DNA from 3 places in the Hungatella sp. SL.1.14 genome. Region 2 is predicted to be linked to each of the others. Evidence: a T-box and tRNA genes for the amino acid it is inferred to sense, from the RefSeq annotation. Region 2 holds a T-box; the other regions hold tRNA genes.

Region 1 (10,690 bases), on a different contig from region 2:
CTTCTGACACAGGTATCTTACTTACCTTCCTGCCATCCAGTATCAGTTCCTTAACGCCCTTCATTACGCCTTCCGGATTCTTCACGGAGATACGGTACTCTGCGCCGCGCCATACGCGAGTTACAGAGAACTCCTTCCAGTCCGCCGGAATGCACGGATCAATCTCCAGGCTGTCAAACTGCGGGCGAATCCCCAGCATGTAGCGGGTGGCTGAAAAATACGCCCAGCCGCCGCTTCCAGTCATAAACGGGTGGCGTGCCCGGCCGTAAGCCGTATGGTCCTTTCCCATAATAAACTGACAGTAGGAATACGGCTCCGCCTCCCTGATCTCTATTATATCATTCTGATAGTAAGGACACAATGCATGGTAGAATTTCATGGCCCGGTCGCCTCTTCCCAGTCTGCATTCCGCAGCCCACGCCCATGGATTGGGATGGCTGAAAATGGATCCGTTTTCTTTGACGCCCGGATAAACTCTGGTGACAAAGCCAATATCATCATCCGGAACCGTATAGGAAGGGCCGTTCAGCATAATGCCGTAGGGGGTGTACAGATATTCGTCCACGGCATCCATGGCTTTTATCCCCTTTTCATAATCTGCAGCGCCGGACAGCACCGCCCAGCTGTTGGACTCCAGATGCAGCCTGCCCTCGCGGTCCTGGTGAGTGCCGATCTTTCTTCCATTTTTTGTGATGCCGCGGATATACCAGCCGTCATCCCACAGTTCTCTGTCGCAGGTCTCTTTCACCGTGCGGAGCATGTTGGTATAAACCTTCACATCCTCCTCTCTTCCCAGCCACGATGCCGCTTCCAGGAAATTATCGATCGCCCAGTAGTGGAGGAAGGATACGAGTGCGCTCTCTCCGCCTCCCAGATTCAGACAGTCGTTCCAGTCTGCCCGGAGCCCCTTGCAGACGCCGTGCGCTCCGATCTGTTTTGCGGAGAAATCCAGGATCTTCTTCATATGTTCATACACCGTACCGCTTCCGCCGTCGGCATACGTAATGATTTCATCAAAGAATCCGTATTCCCCGGTCTCCTTCACATACTCCACGATGGAGGCGATCAGCCACAGAGCGTCGTCAGAGCAGGTATCCTCCAGACCGTGGATCATATCAGAAACTTTCGGAGTCGGCACAACCGTAGGTGACTTGAAAGGCTTCACCTCCGTATCCGGGTCAAACCATTCCGGCTGAAACAGATGGAGACCGTATCCGGCCGATACGAGACCGCGAAGCAGTTCTACCAGCCTCTGGCGGCATTTTTCCGGATTAGAGTGAGGAACCGTCATGGCATCCTGCGCCGTATCCCGGTATCCCAGACCGGTCCGGCCGCCGACCTCGATAAAGGAGGCAAACCGGGAGAACATGACGTTGATCTCCGCCTGGTACAGTGTCCACGTATTGATCAGTGTGTTCATGCCTTCATCCGGGGTTTGGATCTGAAGGCGGCTGCATTTATCGTCCCAGAACGCCTTTAAATCGCTGTACGCCCGGTCGACCGCTCCGTGATCCGAGTACTTCGCCCGCATAGCGCGTCCTGCTTCCCGTTTCCCCTCGCCAAGCAGGAATATAAGCCTCGTCTCCTCTTCCGGCTCCAGCTCCAGACGTCTCATCAATGCGCCGCAGTGATTTCCGCCTTTCTCAGAGCTTCCGCTCATCTCCCCCCGTTCCACCGCCACGGGATTATCCTCTGTGTGGTAGAGGCCGATGAATTTGTCCCGGAGGCAATCGAAGCCGTCCGGTTTAAAATCTGATGTAAAGTACTGGTATCCAAACTCCTCATAGAATAAATCGTGCTCAATAATGCCGTCTTCAAAGGAAGAACCGGCGGCATACAGACTCATCTGAAAGTTTTTATTATCCATTTCTATATGGTGGAAGGAAAGCTCACAGTAAGAATACACGCTTAATTTCCGTTTTCTCCCGCTCTCATTTTTCAGCTTCACATCCCACAGTTCTACAGGATCGTCAATCGGAATGAACAGCGTCTGCTCCGCTTCGATTCCCTGGTAATCACAGCTGTATGTCGTGTAGGACAGGCCATGGCGGCAGGTGTATTTTGCCTGATCGAGAGGTTTTCCCACCGGCTGCCACGATATACTCCAGAATTCCCCCGTCTCATCATCTCTCACATAGACGTAATGGCCCGGCCGGTCCATCGGGACGGCATTCCCCCGAAACTTCGTAATTCTGTGGTATTCCGGGGATTTGTAGAAGAGATATCCGCCTGCCGTGTGGTTCACAACGGCGCACATATCCTTTACTCCCAGGTAATTGGTCCACGACGTGGGCAGATCTACCCGGTCGATCACATACTCCCTTTTTTCATTATCAAAATGTCCGTACTGCATCCCATCATCCTCCTCTAGTCGCTTACGTTCTATCTCAATTATAGAATTTTCACAAAAAATAGGTATGGCTGAGAGTGTGAAAATTTGTCTAACCTTGCGCGATCCACGAAAAGCAGGGGTTGCAAAGCCTGCGTTTCTATTATAGAATAGGGGGAGCGTCAAAAAAGGAGAATATACACATGAAGAAAAATGCAATCGTTGGCCAGTCCGGCGGCCCAACCGCCGTCATCAACGCGAGCCTCTACGGCGTCATAAAGGAAGGGATAAACCAGGAAGCCATTGATCACGTCTACGGCATGATTAACGGAATTGAAGGTTATATGTCCGGTACCTGTATGGATTTAACCGCGAATTTAACTTCAGATGAATTAGAGCTTTTAAAATTAACACCGGCGGCCTATTTAGGTTCCTGCCGTTATAAACTGCCGGAAGACTTATCCTCACCATTCTATCCGGCTCTGTTTGAGAAGTTTCGGAAGATGAACATCGGATACTTCTTCTATATCGGAGGCAACGATTCCATGGACACCGTCAGCAAGCTGTCCCGCTACGCCTCCCACCACCACAGCGAGATCCGGTTCATCGGTGTTCCGAAAACCATAGATAACGACCTCGTTCTCACCGACCATACCCCCGGCTACGGAAGCGCTGCAAAATATGTAGCCGATACGGTCCGGGAAATCGTTCTGGACTCCTCCGTCTATCAGCAGAAATCCGTCACCATCGTAGAGCTGATGGGCCGCCACGCCGGCTGGGTAACGGCTGCCAGTGCTCTCGCCCGTAAATACAAGGGGGACAACCCGGTACTCATCTATCTGCCGGAGACCCATTTCGATTTTGAACAGTTCACAGAGGATGTGACTGCCGCCCTGTCGAAGAACAGCACCGTCGTCATCTGTATCTCAGAAGGCATCTCGGATGCCAGAGGCAAATTTATCTGTGAATATGCGGATGCTGCCCGTCTCGATACCTTCGGCCACAAGATGCTGACCGGCAGCGGTAAGATGCTGGAAAACTTCATACGCGATAAATTCGGCGTCAAGGTCCGTTCCATCGAATTAAATGTCAATCAGCGTTGCTCCGGTATGATGGCTTCCGCCACGGATATTGAAGAATCCGTTCTTGCAGGCCGTGAAGGCGTAAAGGCCGCTGTCTCCGGGCTGACCGGGCGCATGATCTCTTTCCTGCGAAACGAAAACGGATCGTACCATTTAGAATGCGGTACGGTTGATGTAAATGAGGTCTGCAACAGGGAAAAACTCTTCCCCTCTGAGTGGATGAATTCCCGCGGCACCGATGTGACACAGGCCTTCCTCGATTATGCGCTTCCTCTGATTCAGGGAGAGGTGCAGAGGAAGACGGAATCGGGACGGCCGGTTTATCTTTATCGTAAGAGCCCGGTTCAAAAATAAAGGCAAATGCGCGTCAATCCCATTAAACAAAAGGGATTGACGCGCATTCTATTCTTATAATTTCTGCTTAAATGTGTCTAACAGTTCTTCCCCTGCTCTAATCTCCGCAAAATATCTTTTGTCATCCCAACGTCCTCCAAACGGCTGACCGCAAAACACCTTTTGCCTGCATCCTTTAAAGAGGCCCCTATATGATAAGACCTATTATCAATCAAAACAATCGATGCATCTGCGCTCCCGTTTGAGGTAACAATCTGTGACCTCAAACACATATACTCTTCATATGTAAGCTGAAAACGGAACGCTTCAGGGAATCGTGCTATATTTCGTTTAACTGCCTGATTAAAGACCTTCGTCTCCACCTGATAAAGATCCGCCAGATCACTATCCATCATAACCTGCCGGCCGCGTATCACGTATATTAAATTCCGTATTTGTATATCCTGCATGAAAATTCCAGGCAACTGTTTTTTCTTCTGTTCCAAAGTCTCCTCTATATTCCGCTGTTCTTTTTCCATAATGCCTCCTCATACATACCACATATACAATATCATTTTGGGCAGTCACAAAAGTCAGTTTAGAATTCAATCATATAACAAATACATGGGGATCATTGTGAATATCCCTTCTTCCTATCAGGAATTTTCCAAGAATGCCGTTTATTCACCAGCTGCTGGAATGAGAAACAATCAGAATAGAGAATTTAATGAAGAAAGAATCCCGCAAAGGGGAGTTTCCGCCTGCGATAAGTCGCTTTAGCGTCATGAAGCCTTGCAGATAAACCTGCAACCATAATTATCATATCATGAAGCCTGAATGAACACAATATCAAACTTTTTATATTATTTTTCCTTATGAATAAAAATCAGGATAAGCTGAAGAAACTCCTTAACTCATCAGAGTTTCTCCAATTTATCCTGATTATACCGCAGACTATTTCAAAAACCCATTCACAATCTGCGCTTCCGCTTCCGCCTCGCTGAGTCCCAGCGTCATCAGCTTGATAATCTGGTCTCCCGCTATTTTTCCGATGGCCGCCTCATGAATCAGGGCTGCATCCGTGTTGTTTGCCGTGATCTTCGGAATTGCGCTGATATTGGCGTGATCCATGATGATCGCATCACATTCAGAGTGGCCCGCACATCTGGAATTGCCGTTGATCTCCGCAAGAAACGTCTGTCTCGAATCATCTCTCGCCACCGCACGGGAAATCACGTTGGCGCTGGAGTCATCACCGTTTAAATTCACCACAAATCCGCTCACCGCCTCCTGAGCGCCGTGTGTCATCAGTCTCTCCTGGATAACCAGCTTCGCACCGGCTGAAAGCTCGGCCTTCGTGTTCCGGTTGGTGGAATCCACGCCCTTGATCTGAACCATCTCCATCTCCATGTAGCTGTTTTCCTCCAGATACACTTCGGTGCCCGGATTCATGATTCTCTTACCGTTTCCATCTCCCTCGCCGTAGTGTTTCTCCACGTATTTCACTTTGGAATTCTTTCCTAAGTAAAAACGGTGGATTCCGTCGTGCCGGGAATCCTGCTGCCCGCAGTTACTGATGCCGCAGCCCGCGACGATCACCACATCTGCGTCGTCTCCAATATAAAAATCGTTATAAACCACCTCGGTTAAGCCGCTCTCGCTTAACACAACCGGGATATGAACGCTCTCATGCTTCGTACCCGGCTTAATATGAATATCGATGCCGGTGCCGTCGTCCTTCGATGTGATATCGATGTTGGCCGTCGTATTCCGGCCCGCTGTCTGGCCGTTGGCGCGGAGATTATATGCGCCTTCCGGCACGTCATGTAAATCAGCGACTTCCTCTAACAGCCGCTTCTGAATCTCATCCATCTTTGCCATGTCATGCCTCCTCCTTGTTGTAGAACTTCGTACAGGCATCCACTGCGGAAGCTGTCCCCAGAAGATGAGGAAGGATATCATCCTTCGGGCCCTGCATGCTGATCTGACCGTTTGCAATGACCACGATCTCGTCTGCAATATCCAGAATTCTCTCCTGATGAGAGATGATTAATATCGAACCGTTTTTGATGTTGTGGCGCATACGCTCGAATACCGCAATCAGATTCTGGAAGCTCCATAAATCGATTCCGGCCTCCGGCTCGTCAAATATAGAAAGCTTTGTGCCGCGCGCCAGCACGGTAGCGATCTCGATCCGCTTCAGTTCGCCGCCCGATAAGCTGTCATTGACTTCGCGTTTGATATAATCCTTGGCACATAAACCTACTTCGGATAAATACTGGCATGCATCCGTAATGGTAAGCTGCTTTCCCGACGCAAGGCGCAGCAGATCGAATACTTCAATCCCTTTAAAACGGACCGGCTGCTGGAATGCATAGCTGATTCCGCTCTGAGCGCGCTCCGTAATGTTTTTCTCTGTAATATCCACCCCGTCCAGCTGAATTCTCCCGCCGGTCGGCTTCTCAATTCCCGCAATCAGCTTCGCCAGAGTCGATTTTCCGCCCCCGTTGGGGCCGGTGACGACGACAAATTTATTGCTCTCTATGGTCAGGTTTAAATTCCTGATAATCTCTTTCTGGCTCTTCTCATCCTGTACGCCAAAAGATAGGTTTTCTAATGTAAGCATATGTCTCCTCCTGTATCTCTTACTCAAACACCCGCACATGCTAGTATACACCATTTTTCCAATCTTTACTATATTTTTTTTCATATCGGTTCTTTTTCCCGCCTCCTCTTCATACAATTATAACAATATCCGTTTTACCATTCATAAGAAAACACACATAAGGGAGAAATGTATATGAAATCCGATATGATACTTGACAACATACCCTGCGGTATCGTAAAGCTGAAGGCCGTAAGCGGCTTTCCTGTCCTCTATGCCAACGATGAATTTAAGCAGCTGCACGGAGCCGCAAAACGCCTGGAAGACATCGTGGAACCGCCGGATTATCAGGAACTGGAACAGGATATTCTGGGGCATCTGGGTGATGCGCCGGCACGTTTTGAGTTTGAGTTTCGAAGTCCAACAGAGGGAGGAGACTTCTGCTGGTACCTCATCCGCATCAATTACGTCCCCGGAGGCGGGGAAGAAGTGCTGTACGGCATCCTGATTGATATAAACGACAGAAAGAAACGGCAGGAAGAGTTACTCATCCGAGAAGAGCAATACCGCCTCGCCAGCCGGCACTCCGGATGCAACATCAGTATCTACGACATTCCTTCGAAAACGCTCTGTCAGCCGCACGATTCCGCATTTTCCTTTCCCAGTCCCATTTCATGTCCGCCAACCCCTGATTTCATTATCGATAACGGTATCATTCACCGGGAGAGCGTCCAGGATTTTCTGGACTTTTATGATTCTATGGAAAGGGGCGTCCCGGAAGGGAAATCGATCATCCGCATGAAGATGAAAAGCGGAGAATACCACTGGTTCTCCGCCTGCTACTCTCTTATCCGCGGACAGAACCGGGAACCGTTGAGAAGCATCATCTCCTATCAGGATATTACCGGACAGTATGAAAAAGAACTTGCCTATCAAAAATGGATGGAGTACATGAACGAGCAAAAAAAAGACTGTATCGGCTATTACGAATACAATCTCAAATACGATCTGTTTGAGGAGATCATGGGAGAGCTCACCTCCACCCTTCCGGAATACGCCCGGAACACCTTCTCAGACATCATCAATTACATCGCGGAACACTTCATATATGAAGAGGACCGCGAAAACTACCTAAAGGTATTTAACCGCAACCAGCTCCTCTACCATTATTACCACGGCAACCGCTCCCTTCAGACGGAACACAGAAGACTCCGCCCCGACGGCACCACCTACTGGTGCCTGGGACTGATCCAGATCGTCCCCGACCCGTATACCGACACCATCAAGGCGTTTATCCTCATCAAGGACATCGACGAAGAGAAAAAGGAGGCTTTGACGCTTCAGGAAATGTCGGAACAGGATTCCTTAACCGGCCTGTTAAACCGCGGTACCTCGGTCCGCGCCATCCGCCATATTTTAAAGAACAGCCAGGATCACCATATTCTGATTATGCTGGACATCGACCGGTTTAAACAGATCAACGACCGGTACGGCCACCAGTTTGGAGACAAAGCGCTCCGCACTGCGGCCGCGCGCTTAAAATCAGCGCTCCGCCGTGATGACATCTTCGGCCGCCTGGGCGGAGACGAATTCATCATACTGCTGAAAGACGTCTCCTACTCCATGGACCTATATGCCCGGCTGGAGAATCTCTGCAGCCTGATCGGCAGCGCCCTGGAGCCGGAGGCACATATATCCGGAAGCATCGGCACCGCGGCCTTCCCGGAGGACGGGACTACCTTCGAGGCGCTCTATGAGAAGGCCGATATCGCACTGTATCACGCCAAGCTGCACGGGCGCAACCAGTACGCCGTGTATGAACCCGGTATGAGCATGTCGAAGGATATGGAGTGACAGACTCCCTCAAAGAAACAGAGAACAGGAGCGGCGGTATCCTTCGTGATACCGCCGCTCCTGTTCTCTGTTTCTTTCGTGCAGAAGAAGGGACTTGAACCCTCACGGTATTGCTACCACACGGACCTGAACCGTGCGCGTCTGCCAATTCCGCCACTTCTGCATTGCCATACAGCATATAATTGTACGAATTGGTTGTCCAATTCATACAATTATATTACTATATTTATCCAAATTAATCAAGTACTTTTTTCAATTTTTCAAAAATAATTTATTTTCCTTATACATACCCCAGTAATCCCGGCAGCCACAGCGACAGGATCGGTACGTAGCTGACCAGCAGGAGGACGATAAAAATAGCCGTAAAGTAAAGGAGAAGCGGCTTGATGACATTTTCAATTTTCGTCTTACCTACCTTTACACCTACAAACAGCGTCGTGCCTACCGGAGGCGTGATGGTTCCGATACACAGGTTAAAGATCATCATGATGCCGAAGTGGACGGTATTCATTCCCAGCTTCTGGCAGATGGGCAGGAAGATCGGCGTAAAGATCAGACACGCCGGCGTCATGTCCATGAATGTACCGATGACCAGAAGAAGAATATTGATGATAAAGAGAATAACATAACGGTTATTGCTGATGCTCAGCATGGCTTCCGATACTGCAGACGGAATACCGGTAAAGGCCATAACCCAGCTCATAATGCTGGAAACGCCAATCAGGAAAATAATAATTCCCGTCATCTCCGCACTGTCCAGGAAAATCTTCGGCAGTTCCGTAAGCTTAATCGACCGGTAGAAGAACAGGGACAGAATCAGGCTGTATACAACTGCCACCACGCTCCCCTCCGTCGCCGTAAAGATCCCGGAGATGATTCCTCCGATTACGATAATAATCATCAGCAGACAGGGAATCGCCTGGAAAAACACCTTCACCTTTTCGCTGGCGGAATACCGCTTCGTACTGCGGTAGCCGCGCTTTTTCGCAAAAAAGAAGATCACCAGCATACAGGCAAGTCCCCAGAGGATTCCGGGAATATAACCCGCCATAAAGAGCGCCGCAACAGAGGTTCCTCCGCTGACTAAGGAGAAGGTAATCATCACGTTGCTCGGAGGGATCAAAAGTCCGGTTGGCGCCGTCGCAATATTGGCCGCCGCTGAGAAATCACGGTCGTATCCCTCTTCCTCCTCGATCGGCCCGATGATGGAACCCATGGCGGAGGCCGCCGCAGTACCGGAGCCGGATATCGCTCCAAACAGCATGTTGGCTACCGCGTTGGTGTGAGCCAGTGCTCCCGGAATTCTTCCGGTAAACAGTTTTGCAAAATTAATGAGACGGATGGCGATACCGCCTTTGTTCATAATGTTTCCGGCCAGGATAAAAAACGGAATGGCAAGAAGGCTGAACACCGAAATTCCCGAAAAAATACGCTGTGCTCCTGTAAGGACTGCCGCTCCCGTATTTAAAATAGGCAGTATGGCACAGATGGAAGAAACCGCCAGGGCGACCGCGATCGGCACGCCTGCAAGGAGCATAATCACCAGAAGGACCAGAATAATCAGTCCGCACGCTATCGCTATTGTATTCATACTCTCGCCTCTCCCTTCTCACTGAAATCTCCGTGCAGCATGTCCATACCATTCGTAAAGCTGAAATACATAATCAAAATTCCCGTTACCGGTACGATTAAGTAAACGTATCCCATGGGAATCTGAAGGGAAGCCGTCGTCTGAATCATGGTCAGCTTTACGATGGAGATTCCTCCATACACCATCACCACCGCCGCAAAGGCAAAGGTCAGGAAATCGATCGCCACCTCCAGAATTTTTCTGGCCGTTCCCGTTATCTTATCAGCCAGGAAGCCCATCCTCATATGGTCGCGTTTTCCAAATACGTAAGCGGATGCCAGAAGCGCCATCCAGGTAAAGGTATAGGTCAGCAGCTCCTCCGATATGGTACTCGGCCTGTTGAAAAAGTATCTCGTAACAATCTGATACGTTCCGATGACCGTCATCATGGCAAACAGGAAAATAATGAACAGTCCCAGAATCTTCATCAGGACTTCTCTGATTTTATGCAGTGTTTCCATTCTTATTCCTCCCCCTTCGCCTGTTCATTGACTGTCTGAATATATTCGTAAAAGCTGCGGATTTTCGGATTGTCATTCAGCATCTTCTCATGCAGCGGGAGCACTTTTTCCTTGAAGGCATCCACGTCCACATCGATGAATTCCACTCCCATGTCCTCTGAGGCAATCTTTTTCGCCTCCTCGATGCTCTTGTCCCATTCCTTCATCTCCACTTCCGTAGAAAGCGCGGCCGCATCCTTAAAGACCTGATATTCTTCCGGACTCAGTCCCTCCAAAAACTTTAAGTTGGCAACCAGCATGTCAGGCACCATCTGATGCTTGTTGTAGCTGTAATACTTCGCAACCTCACCATGCTTGTTGTTCGTTAATGCCAGCTCGTTGTTCTCCGCGCCGTCA
Region 2 (10,690 bases):
AAAGATCACCGATGGAAACACCATCAGCGATTATGATAAGGAAGAGATTAAGAGACAGTTCTCCATTTCTACGACTCTGATTCCGCTGGAGTATCAGGGTGAAGAAGGTCCGATCAAGATTAACCTGCTGGATACTCCGGGGTATTTCGATTTTGTTGGTGAAGTAGAAGAGGCAATCAGCGTTGCAGACGCCGCGGTCATTGTGGTGAACTGCAAGGCAGGCATAGAGGTTGGTACATATAAGGCATGGGAACTTTGTGAAAAGTATAAACTGCCGCGTATTATTTTCGTTACGAATATGGATGACGATCATGCAAGCTACCGTGAACTGCTGCTGAAACTGGAAAAAGAGTTCGGCAGAAAGATTGCACCGTTCCATCTTCCGATTCGTGAGAATGAAAAGTTCGTCGGATTTGTTAACGTCGTAAAGATGGCGGGCCGCAGATTTACGGTGAACAGTGATTATGAAGAATGCGAGATTCCTGAATATTCACAGAAGAACCTGGGTATTGCGCGCGAAGCGCTGATGGAGGCTGTTGCGGAGACGAGCGAGGAGTATATGGAACGCTACTTCTCAGGCGACGAGTTTACCCAGGAAGAGATTTCTTCTGCACTTCGGGAATATGTAATAGAAGGCAATATCGTACCGGTTATGCTGGGATCCGGCATTAACGCACAGGGTGCGAAGATGGTGCTTCAGGGAATTGATAAGTACTTCCCAACACCGGACCGTTACGAGTGTATTGGTGTGGACGTATCCACAGGAGAGCGTTTTACGGCCAAGTATAACGATAACGTTTCACTTTCCGCCCGTGTATTTAAGACGATTGTAGATCCGTTTATCGGTAAGTATTCTCTGATGAAGATTTGTACCGGTACCTTAAAACCGGATTCCAATATTTATAACGTAAACAAGGATACAGAGGAGAAGATCGGAAAGATCTACCTGCTCAGAGGCAAAGACGCGATCGAGGTTCCGGAATTAAAAGCCGGCGATATCGGTGCTGTATCCAAGTTATCCGTAACCCAGACGGGAGATACCATTGCTCTACGTTCCGCGCCGATCGTATACCATAAGCCGGAGATTTCCACGCCGTATACGTATATGCGGTACAAACCGAAGACAAAGGGTGACGATGACAAGGTATCCAGCGCATTGTCGAAGCTGACAGAGGAAGACTGGACCTTAAAGGTGGTTACGGATACAGAGAATCATCAGTCCCTGATATACGGAATTGGCGACCAGCAGCTTGACGTGGTAGTCAGCAAGCTGTTAAACCGCTATAAAGTAGAGATTGAGCTGAGCAAACCGAAATTTGCGTTCCGTGAGACCATCAGAAAGAAAGTTGAGGTTCAGGGAAGATATAAGAAGCAGTCCGGCGGACATGGACAGTTCGGCGATGTCAAGATGACCTTTGAGCCGTCCGGCGATTTGGAGACGCCTTACGTATTCGAGGAGAGCGTATTCGGCGGAGCTGTTCCGAAGAACTACTTCCCGGCTGTTGAGAAGGGCGTTGCAGAGTGCGTCTTAAGAGGACCTCTCGCAGCTTATCCGGTTGTCGGTCTGAAGGCGACACTGACAGACGGATCCTATCATCCGGTAGATTCCTCTGAGATGGCGTTTAAGATGGCGGCCACCATGGCATTTAAGAAGGGCTTTATGGAGGCGAACCCGGTTCTGTTAGAGCCGATTGCTTCTTTGAAGGTTACCGTACCGGATAAGTTTACCGGTGATGTTATGGGTGACTTAAACCGCAGACGCGGCCGTGTGCTGGGCATGAATTCCAACCATAACGGCAAGCAGGTTATCGAGGCAGACGTTCCGATGTCTGAGCTGTTTGGATACAATACAGACCTCCGTTCCATGACAGGCGGTATGGGAACGTATGAATATGAATTCAGCCGCTACGAGCAGGCTCCTGGTGATGTTCAGAAGCGGGAAGTAGAAGAGCGCGCGTCCAAGGTTGACAGGACAGAATCATAAACGTAAAAAAGAAAAGAATTATATTGAGAGGCGGAACAGAAGTGCGTTCCGTCTCTTTTGTCTCTTTGATATAAACAGACCGGTCTCTGCGATTCCCCAAGTTTCCTTGTCAACAGAAGACAGATGTGATAAACTTGGAAACGTGATGTTCAGAAGAGTCAGGAGGTAAATACCGGATGGATTACTTAAGAGAAATAAAGAAAACGTGTTCAAGGCTGGGCGTGGGATACGCGGCCTTCCTGGTGGTGGGCCTTCTGCTGCAGATGGAAGCGGGGCTGATACTCGGAGTACTGGGAAGTATGGGCTGGAGGGGAGACTGGAATACCTGGATTGTGATTCTGGGATCACTGCCCACGTATTTGCTCGGAACGCTGATATGCTGGTTGATTGTGAAGGATATGGGAACTCCGTGCAGACCCCGGAAGCAGCCGTTCGGTGCGGGGAGGCTGGTGGTTGCTTTTTTTGCCTGCATCAGCATTATGTACATCGGGAATATCATCGGAACTGTTCTGATGAGTATCGTGAATGGAATTCAGGGGAAGCCTCTCGTGAATCCGGTCAGCGAGCTGATTGAAAATCTGGATACGCGTGTGATCTTTCTGCTGACGGTGGTGGCTGCTCCCATCTTTGAGGAAATTCTATACAGAAAGCTGTTGATTGACCGGGTTGCTCATTACGGTGATAAAGTGGCGGTGATTCTGTCGGGAGTCTTATTCGGACTCAGCCACGGTAATTTTTATCAGTTTTTCTATGCCTTTGGCCTGGGAGTTGTGTTTGCTTACGTTTATATCAATACAGGAAAGCTGCGGTATACGATTATATTCCATGCGATTATCAATTTTCTGGGATCAATCGTAGCGCTTCACGCAGCGGATAATATCTGGTTTGCCATGGCATATAGTATCTTTATGCTTGCAGCCGTTGTGCTGGGAATCGTTTTTCTGATTATTTACCGCCGTGAGATCTCCTGGAAACCGGCGATGGTGGTGATCCCAAAAGGGAGGCGGTTTGAGACCCTGTTTTTAAATCTGGGCATGATTCTGTTTTTCTTTGTGTCTGTGGGTCTGTTCCTGCTCTCATAAGCGGGAGGCAGACGGTAACCGGCCGCGCCGGGCATCGGTGTCTTAAGCCGGACATGGTCTGTGCCGGGAACTGGAGGAAAATCATAAATAGCGGTTGACACGCTACAGCAAGTGTGATACATTCATAGTCAGCATAAATACTGTGAAGAGGAACAGTAAGCTGTCTGAAACATGCAGAGAGCCGGCGGTTGGTGCGAGCCGGTTGGGAAGGATGGCTGAACTCGCCTTGGAGTTGCTCACTGAAGGAAGCGCTGCTTTTGTGTAGGTGCGGCCGGCATCCCAGCCGTTACGATGGGAAGGATATGAATACGTATCCCATGAGCGCATACAGATTCTGTATGAAATAGAGTGGTACCGCGTGGAAGAAATCCGCGTCTCTATCGTTATGGCCTGAACGGCCGCAGCGAAAGAGGCGCGTTTTTGATATAATGGGAAAATGCTTCCATGATATCTGAAGTTCCAGATTATGCAGTCAGAAAGGAGAATGGTAAATAATGTCAGCATCATACAACCACAGCGCAATTGAGAAGAAATGGCGCGAAAACTGGAAAAAGAATCCCATCAATATCAATGACGGGAAGAAACCGAAGTATTACTGTCTCGATATGTTTCCGTACCCGTCGGGGAGCGGGCTTCATGTGGGACACTGGAGGGGGTACGTGATCTCCGATGTCTGGAGCAGGTATCAGATATTAAAAGGACATTACGTCATCCATCCGATGGGGTGGGATGCCTTTGGCCTTCCGGCAGAGAATTATGCGATTAAGATGGGCGTTCATCCGGCGAAATCAACGGCCGAGAACGTGGCCAATATTAAGCGTCAGATCAATGAGATTGCCGCTGTATATGACTGGGATATGGAGGTCAATACTACGGATCCAGACTTTTACAAATGGACTCAGTGGATCTTCGTTCAGATGTTTAAGAAGGGGCTGGCCTATGAAAAGGAATTTCCGATTAACTGGTGTCCATCCTGTAAGACCGGGCTTGCCAACGAGGAAGTGGTAAACGGCTGCTGTGAACGCTGCCAGACACCGGTGACAAAGAAAAATTTAAGACAGTGGATGCTAAAGATCACCGCCTATGCGGACCGTCTGCTTGACGATCTGGATAAACTGGACTGGCCGGAGAAGGTCAAGAAGATGCAGACTGAATGGATCGGAAAATCCTATGGCGCGGAAGTGGATTTCCAGGTGGCTGGACGGGAAGAAAAGATAAAGGTCTATACGACAAGACCGGATACGCTTTACGGAGCGACCTTCATGGTGCTGGCTCCGGAGCATGAACTGGCCCTGGGCCTGGCTGTGCCGGAGACGAAAGACGCAGTGGAGAAGTACATCTGTGATGCTTCCATGAAATCCAATGTGGACCGCCTTCAGGATAAGGAAAAGACGGGTGTGTTTACGGGAAGCTATGCCGTCAATCCGATAAACGGTGTAAAGGTGCCGATCTGGCTTTCCGACTATGTACTGGCTGATTACGGTACAGGGGCTATTATGTGTGTACCGGCCCACGATGACAGAGATTTCGAATTTGCAAAGAAATTCGATCTCCCGATTATCCAGGTTATTGCCAGGGATGGGGTGGAGATCATGGATATGACGCAGGCTTACACCGAGGCGTGCGGGATCATGATCAATTCCGGCGAGTGGAACGGAATGGAGTCTTCCGTCTTAAAGAGGAAAGCTCCGGCGATGATCGAGGAGCGTGGAATTGGAAAGAAGACCGTCAATTACAAACTGCGCGACTGGGTATTCTCGAGGCAGCGCTACTGGGGCGAGCCTATTCCGATTATTCACTGTCCGCACTGCGGCAGCGTACCGGTTCCTGAGGATCAGCTTCCGTTAACACTGCCTGAAGTAGAAAGCTATCAGCCGACAGGAACGGGGGAATCCCCGCTGGCCGCTATCGATGAGTGGGTAAATACCACCTGCCCGGTCTGCGGAGCACCGGCCAAGCGGGAGACAAACACCATGCCTCAGTGGGCCGGCTCTTCCTGGTACTTCCTGCGCTATGTGGACAGCCATAATGAAAAGGAGCTTGTCTCCCGTGAAAAGGCGGATCAATATCTTCCGGTCGATATGTATATCGGAGGCGTGGAACACGCGGTGCTTCATCTGCTCTACTCCAGGTTCTACACGAAATTCCTGTGTGACATCGGTGTCATCGATTTTGACGAACCGTTTACGAAGCTGTTTAACCAGGGCATGATCACCGGTAAGAATGGAATCAAGATGAGCAAGTCCAAGGGAAATGTGGTATCCCCGGATGAGCTGGTTCGCGATTACGGCTGTGATTCCCTGAGAATGTATGAGCTCTTCGTCGGTCCGCCGGAGCTGGATGCAGAATGGGATGACAGGGGAATTGAAGGTGTCAGCCGTTTCTTAAACAGGTTCTGGAATCTTGTGATGGACAGCAAAGACAGGGAGACGGAACCCACAAGAGAGATGGTGCGTCTCCGCAATAAGCTGATTTTTGATATTGAACAGCGTTTTAACCAGTTTAATTTAAATACGGTCATCTCCGGATTCATGGAGTACAACAACAAATTCATCGAACTGGCAAAGAAGACCGGCGGAATCGACAGAGAAACACTTCGCACATTTGTGATCCTGCTTGCGCCGTTTGCCCCTCATATCGGTGAAGAATTGTGGCAGCAGCTGGGAGGCAGCGATACCGTTTTCCATGCCCAGTGGCCGGTGTGCGATGAGGAAGCCATGAAGGACGATGAAATTTCCGTTGCCGTCCAGGTGAATGGAAAGACAAAGGCGGTCGTAACACTTCCGGCAGGCACAGCCAGAGAGGAAGCGATCGAGGCCGGCAGGGCGCTGGTTACAGATAAGATTACAGGTACGATTGTTAAGGAAATCTATGTGCCGGGAAGAATTATCAATATTGTATGTAAATAGCAGCAGACACCCGGAGGCGGACAGCCGAAGGGTGTTTTTTGCATGATAAAATAAAAACATAATAGTTTGATAATTAACGAACAAGTATAAAATAATCAGAAAATATTGACAAAAGAGAGAAAAATGGCTATGATAATAGTAATAGCAGATAATTGAGAAATTTGTTATAATAAACGGAGATGAAGGAGGTATTTTATGGAGCAGTCGAGTGTAGGTTACCCATTGTTGCTTCTTGACAATGAGACTCTGGCCCATGTCCTGGGGGACGGGGATTTCCGGTTTGCAAATCTGACGTTTGAGGAAGCGAAAGCGATTCTGGATATGAATGCGGAGGAGGATATTGCCAGGTGCTTTGAGGATAAGGATCTGGAGAATGCCATCTACGAATATCTGGGAATTGAGCGCAGGACGTTCGAGTACCGTCCGGTCAGGCAGATGAAGGTAGGCCAGGATGCAATTGCATTTAAGCTGTACATTACGCCGTCCGGCACGCAGCCGATCATTTTGGGGGAAGAAGGGGAGCAGGCTAAAAAGATTAAGAATGTGTACATATATTGTCAGCATGTTGTAAGATTAAAATAGCGCAACAGTACAGACGGCGGAAATGAGCCGTCTGTACTGTTGCAAAATTGCCGTTCAGGCATGACAAAAAGGACCGTACCGTGTATAATAACAGCAGAAGACAGGATAATCGGAGGAAATTACCAATGAGACGATATCAGAGATATTTGCTGGTCATGACAGGGGCGGTCCTTTTTGCATGCTCCGGCACTGCAGGAACAACGGCCTGTGCACGGATGAACGAAGATCCGGTGGTCCGGCCGCAGGAACGGACCGATGGCCCGGAGGAAAAAGGCCCTGGCATTGGTCTGAAGGACAAGAATACGGAAAAGGCAGAGGCAGAGGCAAAACAGGAGAATGCCGGAGAGCAGAAGAACGCCGGAGAACAGGAGCTCATGGGGAACATAGCGGCCGCTTCAGAAACGGACAGCCTGATCCTGGTTGTGGGACAGGGAGGAGCGGATATCAGCCTTTCCTACCATACGAAGAATGAAGAGGGGATCTGGACGGAAGAATTTGAGACCATGGGGAGATACGGGAAAAACGGCGCGACGGATGATAAGAAAGAGGGGGACAAGAAGACGCCCCTCGGAACGTATCGTTTTACCATGGCGTTTGGCGTGAAGGAAAATCCGGGCAGTATTCTGCCGTATCACCGGCTGACAGATACCGATTACTGGGTGGACGATCCGGAAAGCAGCCACTATAACCGGCTGGTGGATTCGCGCAGCACAAAAAAAGACTGGAAGTCAGCGGAGCATATGGCGGCCATGGTTCCATTTTACCATTATGGACTGGCACTGGATTATAACAGCGATTGTGTGCCGGGAAACGGTTCCGCGATCTTTCTGCACTGTATGAACGGGACGGCCGATACCGGGACCTCGGGCTGTGTCAAGGTGCCCGAGGAATATATGAAAAAGCTGGTGACAAGCGTCGATGAAGATACCAGAATCGTCATTGTTTCCGATATCAGCCGGTTGGAGCAGGAGAACGGCCGGTAATGTTATTTCCGTTTTGCTAAATTTTTAGAGATCATACGTAAGGTATCCATGCGTTTCCGCTCGGCGGGGCTCATTCCCCCGCTCAGGATCGAGACGAGCAGTTCCGTCTCCTGATCGGAAAAATGGATGCCTTTTTCATTGGCCTTCAGGTTAAGTGTGAGGATCGTGGACATCAGCTGGTCCTTCGGTGCGGATTCCACCTCTTTGGCGAATGTGGTCAGCAGTTCGAGTTTTTGCGGATCCATGCCCTTTAAGCGGGGGTCCTGTTTCCAGTTTGTATTCATAGAGTGCTGTTCTTCCTTTCTTTCATTCTTTTATAGTGATATGTAGCGGTAAGGTCAGCTCATCTGCTGCATGGCAGACATCATAAGCTGCATGGTCTCCAGCCGGGACTGCTGTTCCTGAGGAATAAAATTTTTGATCTGATCGAAGGACATGCGCCCGAACGGCCCGCCGGAGCGGTGCGGAGGCGGTGTCTGCGCCTGCCTGGCCGTATTTTCCGTGGGATCGGGATCCGGGACCATGGATCCGGGAACCGCGTCGGATACTGCGCTTGCCAGCTTAAATCCCTGGAAAAAGTTCATGATCAGATCGATTAAATCCTGTTCGGTCGGTGTTCCAAACGGTTTGATGGCCCCCAGCATATCAATGGGAGACGCCGGTTTTTCGGTGCTTTCTCCGGTGGAGCAGATGCCCATGGCCGCCACCTCCTCATCTTCAAACAGCTGCACGGTGCGGCGGAGCTCATTGAATTTGACAAAGAGGGAGATAAAACGCTGCTCTGTTACGCTCATATAGGGAAGCGCGGCCTTCATCATCTGTAAATGGTTATCACCGATTAAGGAATCCAGGTCAACTGGCTGGGAATTTTTTTCGTTGTTCATAACATGATATCCTTACTTTTCTTGTTGACAATATATGCGGCCGCATATATTAGTATTACAGGAGAGTGATAAACATGAGAAATCGTTTGATTATAGATGGCAATGCAGTATATGAAATTGACGACGAGTGCGTAAAGAGAAAACAGGGAAGAAATTCCGGACGCGGAGGAAATGGAGAAAATCCGCTGGCCGCACCGGGACAGGATAAGAATCGGGGGCGGTGATGGTCCGCTTCCCGCCCTGCTGAAGGATACGGATAAATGAAAAACTGCGGCCCGGAATATCCGGACCGCAGTCTTTATGTTTCGTGGAACGGTTTTTTCTGCATGTATTAGCAGCAGAATCCACCACCGCCGCCGCCACAGCAGCAGAGAAGAAGGATGATCCAGATGAAATCGCATCCATTGCTTCCGCCGCAGCCGCAGCCGCAGTTACTTCCGCCGCCGCATCCGCAGCCGCCCCCGAATCCACCGCCGCCGCCACAGCAGCAGCACAGAATCAGGATCAACCAGATAAAGTTGCATCCACTTCCTCCATTGTTGCATTCACAGCCACATCCACATCCACAATTTGTTGCTGCCAGATCACTCATATTTGTTCCTCCAAATAAATTGTTTACACTTAAATGTATGTGACCCTGCTTGCCACTGTTTCCACATTTTTCGTAAAATTTTAGAATTCATATGATTGAACTTATCCCATACTTGTGTATAATTAGTTACAAACGGGAAAAGAGGAGAATCTATGGAAAAATTATATTATAGACAGCCATATGTCAAAGCGTTCGAGGCGGTGGTAACAGACTGCAGAGAGGGGAAAAACGGCAGGTACCAGGTGATGCTGGACCGGACAGGCTTCTATCCGGAGGGCGGCGGCCAGCCGGGGGATACCGGGAGGCTGGGACCGGTGAAGGTACTGGATGTCCATGAAAAGGCAGGAGAGATCATCCATGAGACGGACGGTCCCCTGGAGGCAGGGACGGCCGTTGCGGGAACCATCGACTGGGAAAGACGGTTTGGATACATGCAGAACCATTCAGGCGAACATATATTTTCAGGACTGGTACATAAAAAGTATGGGTTCGATAATGTGGGATTTCATATGGGAAGCGAGGAGGTGACTGTTGACTTTAACGGAGTGATCACAGCCGAAGAATTAGAGGAGATCGAAACGGAGGTCAACCGGAAAATCGCAGAGAATCTGCCGATCCGGGAACTGTATCCGGCTGCCGGAGCGCTGGAGCATATGGAGTACAGAAGCAAGAAGGCGCTGACCGGCCAGGTGAGAATTATTGAGATTCCCGACAGCGATGTCTGCGCATGCTGCGGAACCCATGTCATGTCCACCGGAGAGATCGGCATTTTTAAGATCACCGGTGCAATCCACTACAAAGGCGGCATCCGGGTTTCCATGCTCTGCGGGATGGATGCCCTTAAGGATTACCGGAAGAAACAGAAGACGGTGACGGAGCTTTCCGTGATGCTCTCGGCCAAGCCGGAGAGAGTCGTGGAGACTGTGGAAAAGCTGAAGAACGAGAACGGAATAAAAGACGGCAGGATTAACCGGCTGTACCAGGAGCTGTTTGCAGCCAGAATGGAGCAGTTTCAGTACAGCCAGGAGCCTTTAGCGGTGTTCGAGGAAGGGCTGGCGCCGATCCAGCTGCGCCAGTACTGCACCATGCTCTACGAGGGCGGAAGGGGAAGTGTGGTCCTCGTCTGTTCCGGAGCGGACGGCAGCTATCAGTACGCGATTGGAAGCAGCTGCGCAGACATGAGGGCTCTCAGCAAAACCTTAAACAAAGAGTTAAACGGAAGAGGCGGTGGAAGCGCCCTGATGGCTCAGGGAACCTTTCAGGCGTCGAAGCAGGCGATTCTGGAGACATTTACAGGACTGGTAAAGGAGTAATTTTATGGAATTAAATGACAGCAACATCAAGAAGCTGCGATGGCTTATCGTATTTACCGTGGTGGTCGTGGTGATCGGCGTGAACTACCGGCGTGTATTTGAGGTGTTCATGATGCTTTTCGGATTCATCTCACCGTTTTTGCTGGGTGGCGTCATGGCGTTTATCTTAAACGTCCCCATGCGCAGGATTGAGAAAATGCTTCCCATGAAGGAAAACAGCAGACTGCGCCGTCCCATAGGCCTGGTTTTTACCCTGCTGTTTGTGGTGGGCCTGCTGCTGTTAGTCATTTTCGTTGTAATGCCCCAGCTGTTTGAGACGTTTATGAGTCTGCAGAACAGTATTCCGGTATTCCTGGCAGGG
Region 3 (10,690 bases), on a different contig from region 2:
TTCAGAACGCCATATAGAAGCATACGCAGCCTTTCACGGCCGGTGCCGGATTGTGGCATTATGTGATCTCATGCCTGAGAAGGCGGAGCGCATAAAGGAAAAATACCATTTGGAGGATACGGAGATTTACAGCAGCTTCAGGGAAATGGTAAAACGGCCGGATATTCATCTGGTCAGCATCTGCACGCCGCCGTTTACACATGCGGAGAGCGCTGTATCCTGTATGAGGGCGGGAAAACATGTCCTGGTGGAAAAGCCCATGGCCTCCTCTCTGGAGGAATGTGACGAGATGATCAGAGCGCAGAAGGAGACGGGCTGTTATCTGGGTGTCATCTCTCAGAACCGCTATCTGCAGGATAACCGGAATTTAAAGAATATGATCGCCTCCGGAGCCGTGGGACGGGTTCTGTTTGGGCAGGTGGAGTCCCTCTGGTTCAGAGGCCGGGAGTATTACAACTTATGGTGGAGGGGAACGTGGGAGAAGGAAGGCGGCGGCTGCACGTTAAATCATGCGGTGCATCAGATCGATCTGCTGAACTGGATCATGGGAAGCCCCAAAACCGTTACGGCGGTGTTAAGTAATACTGCCCACGATAACGCCGAGGTGGAAGATGTGTCTGCGGCGGTTCTCACCTATAACAGCGGTGCGGTCGTCACAGTGACGGCCTCCCTCGTGACGCACGGGGAGGGGCAGAGGCTGGTGTTTCAGTGCGAGAGGGCGGGGCTTTCGTCTCCGTGGCAGGTGAAGAGCAGCCGTTCGGACCGTACCGGCTTTCCGGCTGAGAACCGGGAGACCGAAGACAGGCTTCTGAAAATCCGGGAGGAACAGCCGCCGCTTCCCTACACGGAACATGCCGGACAGATTGATACGGTTCTGCGCTTTTTAGAAGGCGGGGAGACGCCGCCGGAGAACAGTATGGACGGACGTCTGGCACTGGAGGTGATCACCGCGGTTTACCAGGCTGGATTTACCGGGAGGGCGGCCCAACTTCCCATATTGTCCGATTCCCCCTTTTACACGAAAAAAGGATTTTTGGCAAATGTAAAGCATTTTTATGAAAAGAAAGAGGCGCAGTCGAGTGAAGGCGCTGTGGAGGACGAAAAAACATGCACGAACTGAGAGACTTCTGCTGGCTGGCAAAACAAGTGCAAAACAGAAAGATTTTTACTTATTATATGGAAGATATGGAAAATACGGCGATTGCGGAGACGATTGAGAGAGAGATGCCGCTGCTGTTCGGGGAAGTACGGCGCTGCGAACGGCCGGAGGCCGCCATCGTCTTTTCGAGAACGGCTGACGAGAAGCTGGGACAGGAGGGATACCGGATCGAAGAGACGGAAAACGGTTATGTGGTGGCGAGCGCGGCCGCTTCGGGCGCCCTCTACGGCATGTACGGGCTGTACCGGCTTTTGATTACGGACCGCGCCGGAGAATTCCCATATGAATCAGTACCGGACCAGAGTATCCGCATGATCAACCACTGGGATAATTTTGACGGCTCCATCGAGCGTGGATACGCGGGAGAATCCATATTTTTCGACAACAACACATTTCGGGGCGATATGGAACTGATCCGCCAGTATGCCAGGCTGCTGGCCTCGGCAGGGATCAACGCAGTTTCGATTAACAATGTCAATGTACATAAGCTGGAAACATTTTTTGTACAGGGAGATGCGCCTGCAGAGATCAGAAAGATCGCGGATGTTCTGGCTGCATACGGGATTAAAACATTCCTCTCCATAAACTATGCGGCGCCCATGACGGTGGGCGGATTAACGAATGCCGACCCGCTTAATCCGGAGGTCGCAGCCTGGTGGGAAGAGACGGTGAGACATATCTACGAAGAAATTCCTGATTTTGCCGGTTTCGTGGTGAAGGCGGATTCGGAAGGGGAGCCCGGCCCGTTTACCTACGGGAGAGATCACGATGAGGGCGCCAACATGCTGGCCCGGGCGGTCCGGCCATACGGCGGGCTGATTATCTGGCGCTGTTTCGTATACGACTGTGCCCAGGACTGGTGGAACCGGAAGGCGGACCGGGCCAGGGCTGCCTACGATATTTTCAAAAAGCTGGACGGACACTTTGAGGACAATGTGATTCTTCAGATTAAAAACGGACCGATTGACTTCCAGATCCGGGAACCGGTATCACCGCTCTTCGGGGCGTTGGAAAAGACAAACCAGATCCTGGAATTTCAGATAACGCAGGAATACACCGGACATCAGAAGGATGTCTGCTACCTGGTACCGATGTGGAAGGAGACGCTGGATTTTGATACGAAGTATGGGGATGGGCTCACCGTGAACGATGCGGTGCGAAACCATTCGCAGATCAGAAGCAGATCGGGGATTGCGGGCGTAGGCAATGTGGGCATGGATTCCAACTGGACGGGAAATAAGCTGGCGCAGGCCAATCTCTACGGCTTCGGCAGACTCTCGTGGGATAACGGTTTATCACCGGAGGAGATTGCCGGGGAATGGGTTCGCCAGAGCTTCTGTCTGACGGCAGAAGAGGAAGAACGGGTGACGGCGCTTCTGTGTACCTCCAGAGAGGTCTATGAAGATTACACCTGTCCGCTGGCAGTCGGGTTTATGTGCAGGCCAAAGATTCATTACGGCGTCGATGTGGATGGATATGAGTATGACAGATGGGGAACGTACCACTATGCCGACCGGGACGGCGTGGGAAGAGACAGAACCGTGAAGACGGGAACCGCGTATACAAGACAGTACTCCGACCCGCGATTTGCGGAATATGAAGACCTTTCGACGTGTCCCGATGAGCTTCTGCTCTTTTTCCACCACGTGCCCTACACCCATGTGCTGCAGTCGGGAAAAACAGTGATTCAGCATATCTATGACACCCATTTCCGGGGGGTGGAGAAGGTCCTTGAGTATCAGGCGCTATGGGACAGCTTAAAGGACTCCCTGGATGAGGAGAGCTACTTCAATGTGAAGGAACGCCTCGCATGGCAGTATGAAAATGCCGTGAACTGGCGTGACCAGGTGAACACGTATTTTTACCGTAAATCGGGGATACCCGATGAGAAGGGAAGAAGAATATATCAATAAAACAAAAGGAAAGAGGTATCGTTATGAAAAAATGGAGTAAAGCAGCTATGGTATGTGCAGCGATTCTGGCAGCAGGCATGGCAGTAACCGCATGCGGCGGGGGAAACACCGCGAAAACAGAGAACACGGGTGCTGTGGAGACAGAGAAGAAAGCCGAAGGAGAGCCGACGGAAGCGGCAAAGGCTTCCGGAGAGACAGCGAAATTAAGCTTTTCCTGGTGGGGCAATGACGACCGCCATCAGGCGACACAGAACGCCATCGACGCCTTTAACGCGGCTCATGCGGGAGTGATTGAGGTGACCGGTGAACCCTCCGGCTTCGGTAATCTGGAGGAGACCTTCGCAACCCGTTATGCAGGGGGAACCGCGGCGGATGTCATGACCGTAAACTATCCGTGGGTCATCCAGTACAGCCCCAATGGGGAGGGATTTTACGATCTCGACCAGGTAAAGGATATCTTCGACTTCAGTCAGTATGACGAGGGATTCTTAGAATTCGGCAAGACCGGAGGCAAGATGCAGGCGGTTCCGTACGGTCAGAACACGCTGGGCTTATACGTCAACAAATCCGCCTTTGACAGAGCCGGTATTACAGAACTGCCAAAGACGTTTGAGGAGTATAAGGAGGCTGCCAAAATCTTTACACAGCAGGATCCGAATACTTACATGATCGTCAGCCCGACCTTCCGCTTTGCTGCGGTTTACTATCTGCAGCAGAAGACCGGAAAAGGAGAATTTGCGGAAGATTTAAGCATGAATTACACGGTTGATGACTATAAGGAAGCACTTCTCTGGTATAAAGATCTGGCGGATGCCCATGTATTCTGTTCCAGAAAAGACTACATTGAGAATGTCGGCAATGAGCCGGTATCGATTGCACAGAATGCAAAGTACATTAACGGCGGATACGTGGGAGTCCTGGAATGGACCGGCGGAATCGCCTCCAACGCGAAGACCCTGGAAGACAAGGGCGATGAGCTGGTAGTGGCTCCGCTTCCTGTCATCGAAGGCGCGGCATTCGAGGGAACCATGGCAAAACCGTCACTGCTCTTCGCAATCTCAAAGGACACAAAGAATCCGAAAGAGGCGGCTGAATTTTTACAGTACATCTTAAATGACCCGGAAGGGACGAAGCTGATGGGATCGACACGCGGTATGGTGGCTTCCAGGGCGGCAAAGGCTTCCTTAGAGGCAGACGGACAGATTGAAGGGGCCGTAAAGCAGGCGTACGATTTCACCGACGAAGCAAAGGTCATTAACAATTCCCCGATTTTTGAAAACGCAGTATTTACCAATTCCTATGAAAGCAATTACGAGAAATTTGAGTTTGGAAAGAGTACGGCGGAGGAAGCCGCACAGGCCATCTTCGACGCTACCAGCGAACAGGTTGCAAAACTGAAACAGGATTACGGAAAGTAAGAAATTCCATGTGACTGGCTTATCCGGCAGAAGAGTACCGCTCTTTTGCCGGAACCGTTAGAAAGAAGGAGGAAATTCGTTGAAGAAGAGTAAAATGGGACTCGTATATATCCTTCCATGGCTGATCGGTATGGTCTTTCTCACATTATATCCGTTTATCAATGCATTAATTATCAGTTTTACGGATTATAATCTGGTTAGGGATCCTAATTTTATCGGACTGGCCAACTATACGAAGTTATTCAAGGATGAAGATTTTTTGGGCACGCTCACAGCGACGCTGAAATACACCGTCATTACGGTGCCGCTGCAGCTGGCGTTTGCCCTGTTTATTGCATATATTCTGAATTTTAAGCTGAAGGGCATCAATTTTTTCCGGACGGCCTACTATATTCCGTCCCTGCTGGGTGGAAATGTGGCAGTTGCGGTGCTGTGGAGATTTTTGTTCCAGCAGGATGGACTGATCAACCGTATCATCGGCGTTGTGGGAATCCAGCCGGTGGCATGGCTCTCGTCGCCGGGCGGCGCCATGAGCGTTATCATCATCTTAAAGGTCTGGCAGTTCGGTTCAGCCATGCTGATCTTTCTGGCAGCGTTAAAGGATGTTCCACAGGACCTCTACGAAGCGGCCAGCGTAGATGGCTCCACGAAGCTGCACTCGTTTATTCATATTACCATGCCGTTAATCACACCAACTATTTTCTTCAATCTGGTCATGCAGCTGGTCAATGCGTTCCAGGAGTTTAACGGACCGTACCTCGTTACGGGAAAGGGTCCTCTGAATGCCACCTATCTGACTTCCATGTATATTTATGACAACGCGTTTAAGTATTTCAACATGGGATACGCCAGTGCGGCCAGCTGGATTCTGTTCCTCATCATCGTGGCTGTGACCCTGATTCTCTTTGCAACACAGGACAAGTGGGTCTATTATTCGGACGGAGGTAATTAGAAGATGGAGAATACGCGTGGATACAGCGAAGTGGAAATCCGGAGGCGCAGGCGCTTAATGGTCAGTGCCGCAGTCCGCTATATCGTTCTGATTGTCGTGGCGCTGGTCATGATCTATCCGATTATATGGCTGGTGGGCGCCACCTTTAAGAGCAACAATGAGATTTTTACTTCGATCAGTTTTATTCCGAAACGGATCGATTTTACCCCCTACATAGAAGGCTGGAAGACGAGGACGAAGTATACCTTCACCACATTTTTCTTAAATACCTTCAAGTTTGTAATTCCGAAAATCGTTTTCTGTCTCGTCTCCAGTACGCTTGTGGCGTATGGATTTGCAAGATTTGAATTTCCATTTAAAAAGATCTGCTTTTCCCTTCTGATGGCGACCATGTTTCTGCCGGCCGTTGTGACGAGAATTCCGCTCTATATTTTGTGGAAGCAGATGGGGCTTTTGAATACGTATGTGCCGTTGATTGCCCCGACAATCTTTGCCAATGAACCATTTTTCGTGTTCATGCTGATCCAGTTTATGCGGTCGATTCCCACGTATCTCGATGAGGCCGCCACCATTGACGGCTGTAATTCCTTCCAGATACTGATGAAGGTTCTTCTGCCGTCGCTGAAACCGGCGCTGATCAGCTGTACGATCTTTCAGTTTGTATGGAGCTTTAATGACTTCCTGGGGCCGCTCATTTATGTGACCAGCCTGGAAAAGTATCCGGTGGCGCTGGCTCTTAAAATGTCCATCGACCAGAGCAGCGGTATCGTGGAATGGAATCAGATCCTTGCCATGTCATTCCTGGCTCTGCTTCCGGCTCTGATCCTGTTCTTCTCCGCGCAGAAATATTTTGTGGAGGGCGTGACTTCGACCGGCGTGAAAGGATGATGTGTATGGAAGGTGAGATGCAGCTCTCTGTGACGCCTTTTCTTTCAAATCACGCGGTGCTCCAGAGAGACGAAGAAATCGTGGTGCGCGGCAGAGGCCGCTCAGGGTGTGAGATTTTTGCAGAGCTTAAGGGACCGGCAAAGAAGCGGCTGGAACGCCGGGGGGTGGCTGGAGACGGCGGAACCTGGCGCCTGGTATTTCCGCCGCTTCCGGCCGGAGGGCCGTATGAGCTGCGGGTGAAGTCCGGCGGCGAGGCTCTGGAATTTACGGATATCTTTATCGGAGATGTCTGGCTTCTGGCTGGCCAGTCCAATATGCAGCTTCCAATGGAGCGGGTAAAATACCGGTACCCGGAGGAATACCGCGAGGGGGCATCGCCTCTGATCCGTCAGTTTGCAGTCCCGATCTGCTGGAATTTTGACTCCGCCCAGGCCGAATTGTCCGGCGGAGAGTGGAAGACGGCCGCAGCGGAATATACTCCGGTATTTTCCGCCGTCGGCTTTTTCTTTGCAAAAAAGCTGTATGAACGGTACAACGTTCCTGTCGGTCTCGTTCTGACCGCTGTGGGAGGGACGCCGGTTCAGGCATGGATGAGCCGTGAGGCGCTCCGGGAGTTCCCGGATGAACTGGAGAAGGCGGAGGCGTTAAGAGCCCCCGGCCTTGTGAAGCGGGTACAGAGAGCGGATGAAGAAAGGATTGCCGCGTGGTGGAGGCTTCTCGATAAAAAGGACCCGGGTATTTTGGAAAACTGGGCCGCCGGAGGTGATGAAGGTTCCGGAAATGCTTTGTGGAAGAAAACGAATCTTACCGACAGCTGGGAGGGAAACGACGAGCTGAGCGGCGCCGGAACCGTCTGGCTTCGGAAGCATGTGAATATCCCGCACAGCCGGGCGGGGAAACCGGTGCGCATCTCTCTGGGAACGGTTACGGATGCCGATGTTTTCTATGTAAATGGTATTATGTCCGGATCCGTCTCCTACCGGTATCCGCCGAGAGAGTATGAGCTTCCGGGTCTGAATGCGGGAGATAATTTACTTGTGCTGCGGGTAGCGGCGGTGCACGGACAGGGCGGTTTCACCCGTGGGAAGAAACACCGGATTATCTGGGAGGATGGGAGGGGAAGTGATATATCAGGCGGATGGGAATACCGCCGGGGCGCGGTGATGGAGCCCCTGGAGGAACAGACGTTTTTCGAACGTATGCCCCTGGGGATGTATCAGGCGATGACCGCTCCGCTCCATGATTTCCCGGTCAGGGGAATCTGCTGGTATCAGGGTGAAATGAATGCAGATGAGCCCGGAGCCTATCCGGGATATTTTTCGTGGCTTACGGCGGACTGGAGGGAAAAATGGAAAAATTCCCGTCTACCGGTGCTCTTTGTGCAGCTGCCGTGCTATGATCTGTACGATGCCGGACACTGGGTGGAATTCCGGGAAATGCAGCGCGGCCTGACCGCGATTCCCGATACGGCCATGGTCGTCACAACAGACTGCGGGGAAGTGAATGATCTGCATCCGGTGAGTAAAAAACCGGTTGGAGAGCGGCTGGCCATGGCGGCGTTTCAACTGGCGTACGGGGAATGCGGGACGTGGCTGAGCCCGGTGTTTTCATTTGGTGAGACAGAGGAGAGTGGGATTGTGCTGCATTTTGAACATGCAGACGATGGTCTGGAGACTGTTGACGGAGAGATGCTGTGCGGCTTTGAATACGGGTTTTGCGGGGAGAGTCCGGAATGCTCCGGCGTGATCTGCCGCAGAATACCGGCGGAAGCCGCGCTGGAAGGCAACCGGGTGAGAGCGGCGCTGCCGGAGTCTGGCGGGCGGAGACCGGATGTCCTGCTGTACGCATGGTCCAATCAACCGGAGGGGAATTTATGTAATTCCCAAAAGCTGCCTGCGTCGCCGTTTCGGTACCTGATAAAAGAGAAGGGCTGAGAGGGCCGGAAGTTTTAACAGAAAAAGGCCATCGGACGGTTTACATCAGTCACCGCCGCGATGGCCTTTCAAAAAAAATAATGCGGGAGATGGGACTTGAACCCACACGAGCATACACCCACAAGATCCTTAGTCTTGCCTGTCTGCCAATTCCAGCACTCCCGCACAACGAAGATTATGATACCATTTTTATAGAGAATTGTCAATATTTTTTCAAAAATATACACAAAAAAATATTTTCTAAAATTTGTAAAAATGTGATTGACAGGACGCCCCTTTTATAATATAATAATTACTGTTGCTGCGAGAGATTGCAGAGACATGCAGAAGTGGCGGAATTGGCAGACGCGCACGGTTCAGGTCCGTGTGGTAGCAATACCGTGAGGGTTCAAGTCCCTTCTTCTGCATCAGGAGCCCCTGCAGATAATTTGTCTGCAGGGCTTTTTCTATGATGCGGGGACGATGTTCCTCCGATGTCAAAAAGCTGTTCGGACAGGAGCGTCCTGCGGCGGCTAAAAATTAAAATAAAAATGATAAAACATATTGACATTTTCTCCATTTATTGGTATTATAATCTAGCTGTGCGGGAGTGCTGGAATTGGCAGACAGGCAAGACTAAGGATCTTGTGGGTGTATGCTCGTGTGGGTTCAAGTCCCATCTCCCGCATGAATGGGCGAAAGCTCCGGATGAGGATTTTGTGAAAGGTGAAGACCTTTTATGAAATCCTTTTTTCGATTTACCGGTATTGCAGACGGTAAAGCCGTTTGTTTGCTGAAGGCTGTGAACAGCAGCGTCTGCCTGCCGCAGAGAAAGGACAGCAATATGGACAAGGGGAAGAAAAACGGATCATTCAGAGACCGGATACGCAGGACATGGATTTCGCTGCCTCTGCGCAAAAAGGCAGGTACCATTACCGTACTTGCCGCCTTTGCTGTGTCCTGTTCGATTCTGATGAACCTTGTGACCGCCGGATTTGGTATGAACGGGTTCCGGCAGATTCTGGAGGACAACTCCCGAAGCGCTTCCTTTCATGCGGCGATGGAAACAGAGAGCCGGACCTTTAAGACGATGATCCGGAACCGCTCGGAGGAGAACAGGGCCGCGTACGAAGCAGCATGCAATGCGGCGCGAAAGGCTCTGGAAGCTCTGCCGTATGATTACGATGAGACAGGGCCGGAACGTTTCGCAAAGACGTGGTCCGTGAGAAACAGCTATGATACGTACGAGAAGAGGAAGGCGGTACTGCTTTCGATGGATGAGGATGATCCTGAATTCGTTCATAAGCTGTATGAGATCTACCAGATACAGAATTATATCAAAAGCTATGCCGGGAGCCTTCAGGAGATGAATGTGGCTGCGGGAGTCCGCAGATATGAAAAGCAGATTCCGCTGTTTCTCCTGATTCCGGCACTGACGATTCTCTGGGGAGCGCTGGCACTGGCCACGGTCGTTTGGCTGAACCGGTCGGTCGGAAGATACATTGTCAAACCGGTGCAGGCGCTGGCTGAGGATTCCAGGCGGATTGCGGAAAATGACTACAGCGGCCCTTCCGTTTTGCCGGAAGGGGAGGATGAGATTGCGGATCTCGTCCGAGCATTCTGCAGGATGAAGCTTTCCACACAGGGTTACATTGAGGCGCTGAAGGAGAAGCACGAGGCAGAGAAGCAGCTGGAGGCAGTGCGGCTTCAGATGCTGAAGAATCAGATCAATCCCCATTTCCTGTTTAATACGTTAAATACCATCGCAGGAGCCGCAGAGATGGAGGAGGCGGAGACAACGGAGAAGATGATACAGGCCATGAGCAGACTGTTCCGCTATAACCTGAAATCTACGGCCTCGGTGATGCCTTTTGAGCGGGAGAAGAAGGTGGTGGAGGATTATATCTACCTTCAGAAGATGCGGTTCGGCAGCCGGATCCGGTATACCTCGGAATGCAGCCAGGATACTATGGATGTCATGATTCCGGTATTTGCCTTACAGCCGCTGGTGGAGAACGCCATTGTCCACGGGCTCGCAGTAAAGCCGGAAGGCGGACGGCTCCATATCCGGTCATGGATAAAAGAACATCGGATTTTTATTTCCGTGTCCGACACGGGAGCCGGGATTGCGCCGGAGCGGCTTGAGGAAATCAGGGAAGAACTGAAGCGTGGTGAGAGCCAGAAACTGGGAATCGGAGTCAGCAATATCAGCAGGCGGCTTAAGACCATGTATCCCGACGGGGAGCTGGTGATCGACAGCAGAGAGGGGCGGGGAACCGTTGTCCGCATGGCCTTTACCGCTTCGGAGATATTCTGATGAGGGAATATGGAACATACAGAGATACAGACCAGAAAACAGAGGGGAAAGCGGGGAGCGAATCATGTACCGGGTCTTAATTGCAGATGATGAAGAGATTGAGAGGCTGTCCTTCAGCCGGAAACTTAAA

The links. A T-box is a leader RNA that pairs with one kind of tRNA and senses whether it is charged. The one in region 2 lies ahead of leuS (leucine--tRNA ligase), so its partner is inferred to be a tRNA-Leu.
Region 1: it encodes a tRNA-Leu, which carries the amino acid that the T-box ahead of leuS (leucine--tRNA ligase) is inferred to sense. The anticodon was not compared.
Region 3: it encodes a tRNA-Leu, which carries the amino acid that the T-box ahead of leuS (leucine--tRNA ligase) is inferred to sense. The anticodon was not compared.

Annotation. Positions count from the first base shown of each region.
Region 1 is NZ_JANFYJ010000015.1:28,564-39,253, forward strand. Features, by position in the region: gene NE473_RS16520 (glycoside hydrolase family 94 protein) at 1-2,353, opposite strand, end outside; gene NE473_RS16525 (6-phosphofructokinase) at 2,533-3,765, shown strand; gene NE473_RS16530 (ORF6N domain-containing protein) at 3,843-4,283, opposite strand; gene NE473_RS16535 (SufB/SufD family protein) at 4,699-5,625, opposite strand; gene NE473_RS16540 (ABC transporter ATP-binding protein) at 5,627-6,370, opposite strand; gene NE473_RS16545 (sensor domain-containing diguanylate cyclase) at 6,545-8,203, shown strand; tRNA gene NE473_RS16550 (tRNA-Leu) at 8,283-8,366, opposite strand; gene NE473_RS16555 (TRAP transporter large permease) at 8,484-9,794, opposite strand; gene NE473_RS16560 (TRAP transporter small permease) at 9,791-10,294, opposite strand; gene NE473_RS16565 (TRAP transporter substrate-binding protein) at 10,297-10,690, opposite strand, start outside.
Region 2 is NZ_JANFYJ010000004.1:67,989-78,678, reverse strand. Features, by position in the region: gene NE473_RS05785 (elongation factor G) at 1-1,984, shown strand, start outside; gene NE473_RS05780 (CPBP family intramembrane glutamic endopeptidase) at 2,161-3,066, shown strand; T-box leader at 3,200-3,448, shown strand; gene leuS (leucine--tRNA ligase) at 3,561-5,975, shown strand; gene NE473_RS05770 (hypothetical protein) at 6,171-6,557, shown strand; gene NE473_RS05765 (L,D-transpeptidase family protein) at 6,683-7,540, shown strand; gene NE473_RS05760 (hypothetical protein) at 7,543-7,824, opposite strand; gene NE473_RS05755 (hypothetical protein) at 7,879-8,424, opposite strand; gene NE473_RS05750 (hypothetical protein) at 8,499-8,648, shown strand; gene NE473_RS05745 (hypothetical protein) at 8,756-9,016, opposite strand; gene NE473_RS05740 (alanyl-tRNA editing protein) at 9,169-10,329, shown strand; gene NE473_RS05735 (AI-2E family transporter) at 10,334-10,690, shown strand, end outside.
Region 3 is NZ_JANFYJ010000015.1:40,989-51,678, reverse strand. Features, by position in the region: gene NE473_RS16620 (Gfo/Idh/MocA family protein) at 1-1,120, shown strand, start outside; gene NE473_RS16615 (glycoside hydrolase family 20 zincin-like fold domain-containing protein) at 1,108-3,072, shown strand; gene NE473_RS16610 (ABC transporter substrate-binding protein) at 3,096-4,490, shown strand; gene NE473_RS16605 (carbohydrate ABC transporter permease) at 4,570-5,442, shown strand; gene NE473_RS16600 (carbohydrate ABC transporter permease) at 5,446-6,330, shown strand; gene NE473_RS16595 (sialate O-acetylesterase) at 6,336-8,264, shown strand; tRNA gene NE473_RS16590 (tRNA-Leu) at 8,346-8,429, opposite strand; tRNA gene NE473_RS16585 (tRNA-Leu) at 8,588-8,671, shown strand; tRNA gene NE473_RS16580 (tRNA-Leu) at 8,848-8,931, shown strand; gene NE473_RS16575 (histidine kinase) at 9,088-10,560, shown strand; gene NE473_RS16570 (response regulator transcription factor) at 10,625-10,690, shown strand, end outside.